2 regions of the Streptomyces sp. NPDC060031 genome follow, and region 1 is predicted to be linked to the other one. Evidence: riboswitches for the same ligand, from Rfam matches in the RefSeq annotation. Region 1 holds a riboswitch; the other holds the start of a gene.
What was found. A riboswitch is a leader RNA that binds a small molecule or an ion and turns the genes downstream of it on or off. The one in region 1 is predicted to bind ZMP and ZTP.
Positions count from the first base shown of each region.

Region 2: it holds a riboswitch for ZMP and ZTP, as region 1 does, so the genes downstream of both, ACFWB8_RS16540 (bifunctional 5,10-methylenetetrahydrofolate dehydrogenase/5,10-methenyltetrahydrofolate cyclohydrolase) here and glyA (serine hydroxymethyltransferase) in region 1, are expected to answer to the same signal.

Region 1 is NZ_JBHWVM010000090.1:10,240-12,618, forward strand. It holds gene ACFWB8_RS30075 (glutathionylspermidine synthase family protein) at 1-27, shown strand, start outside; gene rocD (ornithine--oxo-acid transaminase) at 45-1,250, opposite strand; ZMP/ZTP riboswitch at 1,360-1,450, shown strand; gene glyA (serine hydroxymethyltransferase) at 1,486-2,379, shown strand, end outside.
Region 2 is NZ_JBHWVM010000031.1:72,177-74,555, reverse strand. It holds gene ACFWB8_RS16545 (MAB_1171c family putative transporter) at 1-312, shown strand, start outside; gene ACFWB8_RS16540 (bifunctional 5,10-methylenetetrahydrofolate dehydrogenase/5,10-methenyltetrahydrofolate cyclohydrolase) at 382-1,227, opposite strand; ZMP/ZTP riboswitch at 1,300-1,394, opposite strand; gene ACFWB8_RS16535 (methyltransferase domain-containing protein) at 1,452-2,213, shown strand.

The DNA of each region.
Region 1 (2,379 bases):
CGCTTCCTGCCCCACGTCATTTTGTGAGACGCGGCATCCTCTGATCAGGCGGACAGCACCGACCTGAGCTGGTCCAGGCCCCAGTCCAGGTCCTCCTTGGTGATCACCAGCGGCGGCGCGATGCGGATCGTGGAACCGTGGGTGTCCTTCACCAGCACCCCGAGCTCCATCAGCTTCTCGGAGATCTCCCGGCCGGTCCCGAGCGCCGGGTCGATGTCGACGCCGGCCCACAGCCCGCGTCCCCGTACGGCCGTCACCGCGCCCCCGCCGACCAGCAGGTTCAGCTCCCGGTGCAGGTGGTCGCCGAGTTCGGTGGCGCGCTGCTGGTACTCGCCGGTGCGGAGCATCGCGATGACCTCCAGGGCCACGGCGCAGGCGAGCGGGTTGCCGCCGAAGGTGGAGCCGTGCTCGCCCGCCTTGAACACGCCGAGCACGTCCCGGTCGGCGACGACCGCGGAGACGGGCACGACCCCGCCGCCGAGGGCCTTGCCGAGGATGTACACGTCCGGCACGACGTCCTCGTGCTCGCACGCGAAGGTCCTGCCGGTGCGGCCCAGGCCCGACTGGATCTCGTCCGCCATGAACAGGACGCCCCGCGCGCGCGTCAGTTCCCGTACGCCGCGCAGGTATCCGGCGGGCGGCACGAGGACTCCCGCCTCGCCCTGGATCGGCTCCAGCAGTACGGCCACGGTGTTCTCGGTGACGGCCGCGGCGAGCGCGGTGAGGTCCCCGTACGGGACGATCTCGAAGCCCGGGGTGTACGGCCCGAAGTGGTCGCGGGCGTCGTGGTCGGTGGAGAAGGAGACGATCGTCGTCGTGCGGCCGTGGAAGTTGTCGGCAGCGACCACGATCTTGGCGTGGCCGTCCGGGACGCCCTTGACCTCGTAGCCCCACTTGCGGGCGGTCTTCACGGCCGTCTCCACGGCCTCCGCGCCCGTGTTCATGGGCAGCACCATCTCCTTGCCGCACAGCGCGGCGAGTTCGGTGCAGAAGTCGGCGAAGCGGTCGTGGTGGAAGGCGCGGGAGGTGAGCGTGACCCGCTCCAGCTGGGCGCGGGCCGCGTCGAGGAGGCGGCGGTTCGCGTGGCCGAAGTTGAGGGCCGAGTAGCCCGCCAGCATGTCCAGGTACCGGCGGCCCTCCACGTCGGTCATCCACGCGCCGTCCGCGGTCGCGATGACGACGGGCAGCGGGTGGTAGTTGTGCGCGCTGTGCGCGTCGGCGGAACGGATGGCATCAGCAGTTGTCGACACGGGGTCTCCGATCGTCCGTCAGGCCTGTGACGAGGGTGGCGTCACCCTCCATCCTCGCTCGTATACCGGACGGAGAAACCTTTCTCGTGGCGCGCCCGCTAAGGTGGCCGGTACGCACGACGACTGGCGCACGGAGAACCGACTCCGGGGGAGTCGTGCGGGCACGACCGCACACAGGGCCGCTCGCCTGGGCCTCGCGGGGACGAGATCTGACATCGACCCCGGAGGAGCCGCCATGACCGCGCGCCAGCCGTCCGCCCATCCCGCCCTTTTCGCGACCGACCCCGAACTGGCGTCGTTCGTCGCGGCGGAGGAATCCCTGCAGGCCGAGACCCTGCGCCTGATCCCGAGCGAGAACTACGTGTCCGCGGCGGTGCTGGAGGCCTCCGGCACGGTGCTGCAGAACAAGTACAGCGAGGGCTACCCCGGCCGCCGGTACTACGAGGGCCAGCAGAACATCGACCGCGTCGAGGCGCTGGCCGTCGAGCGGGCGAAGGGCCTGTTCGGGGTGGACCACGCGAACGTGCAGCCGTACTCCGGCTCGCCGGCCAACCTGGCGGTGTACCTGGCCTTCGCGAAGCCCGGCGACACCGTGATGGGCATGGCCCTGCCGATGGGCGGGCACCTGACCCACGGCTGGGGCGTGTCGGCGACGGGCTCGTGGTTCCGGGGCGTGCAGTACGGGGTCTCCGCCGGGACGGGGCTCATCGACTACGACGCGGTGCGCGACCTCGCGCTGGCCGAGCGGCCGAAAATCATCTTCTGCGGTGGCACGGCGCTGCCCCGGACGATCGACTTCGCGGCCTTCGCGTCCATCGCCGAGGAGGCGGGCTCGATCCTGGTGGCGGACGTGGCGCACATCGCGGGCCTCATCGCGGGCGGCGCGCACCCGTCCCCGGTGGGCCACGTGGACGTGATCTCCACGACCACGCACAAGACCCTGCGCGGTCCTCGCGGCGCGATGCTGATGTGCCGGTCGGAGCACGCGAAGGCGATCGACAAGGCGGTGTTCCCCGGCCTCCAGGGCGGCCCGCACAACCAGACGACGGCCGGTATCGCGGTGGCGCTGCACGAGGCGGCGCAGCCGTCGTTCGTGTCGTACGCGCACGCGGTCGTCGCCAACGCGAAG
Region 2 (2,379 bases), on a different contig from region 1:
CTGGCCCTCGCGTGCTGGTTCGACCCCGCCGTACGCAGCCGCGCCCACGAAGCCGCGCTCGCCCAGGGCCTCACCGAACGGGAGGCCTCCCTGGTCGCGGACGCGGCCATGCTCGCCGCGGCCTGCCAGCACCGGGCGGCCGCCGACCGCGCGGGCGACGGCTGCGCCGGGCCGGGCGCGGGGCTCGGCTGCCCGGCCCCGTACCGGATGGACTCCCACCGCCTGGACTCCCAGCCGCTGGCCGAACTGGCGCAGGAGTTCCGCGCCTCCCCCATCGTCGCCGCGGCCCGCCGCCGCGCCTCCGGCGTCTAGTGCCGTGGCCGGGGGATGCGCGACGCCCCGGACCGAAGGGCCCGGGGCGTTCGTCGTGTTCCGGGACCGCTACAGGTCCGCGAGCGACAGCCCGGCCTGCGCGGCGGCGGCCCGGACGGTCTGCTCCAGCAGGACGGCGATGGTCATCGGGCCGACACCGCCCGGGACCGGGGTGATCAGCGAGGCGCGGGCGGCGGCCGACTCGAAGTGGACGTCGCCCACGTTGCCCTCGTTGTAGCCGGCGTCCAGGACGACCGCGCCGTGCTTGATGTCCTCGCCGCGGATGAACTCGGCCTTGCCGACCGCGGCGACCAGCACGTCCGCCTGGCGGACGATCGACGGCAGGTCCACGGTGCGCGAGTGGCAGTAGGTGACGGTGGCGTTCTGCTCCAGGAGCAGCATCCCGGCCGGCTTGCCCAGGATCGCGCTGCGGCCGACCACCACGGCGTGCTTGCCGGTCAGGTCGACGTCGTACTCGGCGAGCAGCCGCATGATGCCGCCGGGGGTGCAGGAGACGAAGCCCGGCAGCCCGAAGCCCATGGCGGCGAAGGAGTGCATGGTGACCCCGTCGACATCCTTGCCGGGGGCGATGGCCTCGAAGGCCGCGCGCTCGTCGATGTGGTGCGGGACGGGGTGCTGGAGCAGGATGCCGCTGATCTCCGGGTCCTCGGAGAGCGCGGTGAGGGCGGCCACCAGCTCCTCGGTGGTGGTCTCGGCCGGGAGCTCCACGTGGCGGGAGGTGATCCCGGCCTTGGCGCAACGGTTCTGCTTCATGCGTACGTAGGTGACGGACGCGGGGTCCTCGCCGACCAGCACGGTCGCGAGGCAGGGGGCGGTGCCGGTGCGCTCGGTGATCTTGGCCGCGTAGGCGGCGGTCTGCTCCGAGATGCGGCGCGCGAGGGCGGTGCCGTCCATCAGCCGGGCGGTGGAGGTGGCGGTCTGGGCAGTCGTCACGGGGTCTCCTGAACGTCGCTGCGGTTCGCGGTAGCGGTTCGCCCAGGCGCGCGGCAGCCGACGTACGACGCGTACGCCGGGCCGCTCCCCGGTGGTGATCCACCCGAACGCCAGTCACGGCCCGGGGCTCACTGTAGTCGACTCATCCGGTGGATGACCGGGGCCCGGGCTGGGACGATCTACGCATGACGCGTACTTTCGACCATCTCGTGGCCGAGGCCGAGTCCGTATCGGTGGACGGCTGGGACTTCTCCTGGCTCGACGGCCGCGCCACCGAGCAGCGCCCCTCCTGGGGCTATCAGCGGCTGCTGGGCGAGCGGCTGGCCCGGGTCCGCTCCGCGCTCGACATCCAGACCGGCGGCGGCGAGGTCCTCGCCGGCTGCGCACCGCTGCCCCCGCTGACGGCGGCCACCGAGTCCTGGCCGCCCAACATCACCAAGGCGACCCGGCTGCTGCACCCGCTCGGCGCGGTCGTGGTCGCGGACGCCGACGAGCCGCCGCTGCCGTTCGGCGACGAGGCCTTCGAGCTCGTCACCAGCAGGCACCCGGTGACCATCTGGTGGGACGAGATCGCGCGGGTGCTCCGGCCCGCCGGCACCTACCTGTCCCAGCAGGTCGGTCCGGCGAGCGTCTTCGAGCTGGTCGAGTACTTCCTCGGGCCCCAGCCGGAGGAGGCCCGGCGCGGCCGGCACCCCGACGACGCCGTGGCGGACGCCACGAAGGCCGGCCTCGAGGTCGTCGATCTGCGCTCGGAACGACTGCGAACGGAGTTCCACGACATCGGAGCCGTGATCTACTTTCTCCGGAAGGTGATCTGGATGGTGCCCGGCTTCACGGTCGGGCAGTACCGGGACCGGTTGCGCGAGCTGCACGAACAGATCGAACGCGAAGGCCCGTTCGTCGCACACACCGCCCGTTTCCTCATCGAGGCCCGCAAAACGGGCTGACGGATGGGGCCGACGGAACCGCGCCGGATTGGTTGCCCCGCCACAGCGTGGCGCAGGTCACTCAATTCAGCGCGTAACGAATCGACTCGGGCATGCGATGAACCGACAGGTGTCCTCGCGCGGCCCCGGAATACAGACCCCCCTCGGGTCTGTTTCCCAAGTTCGC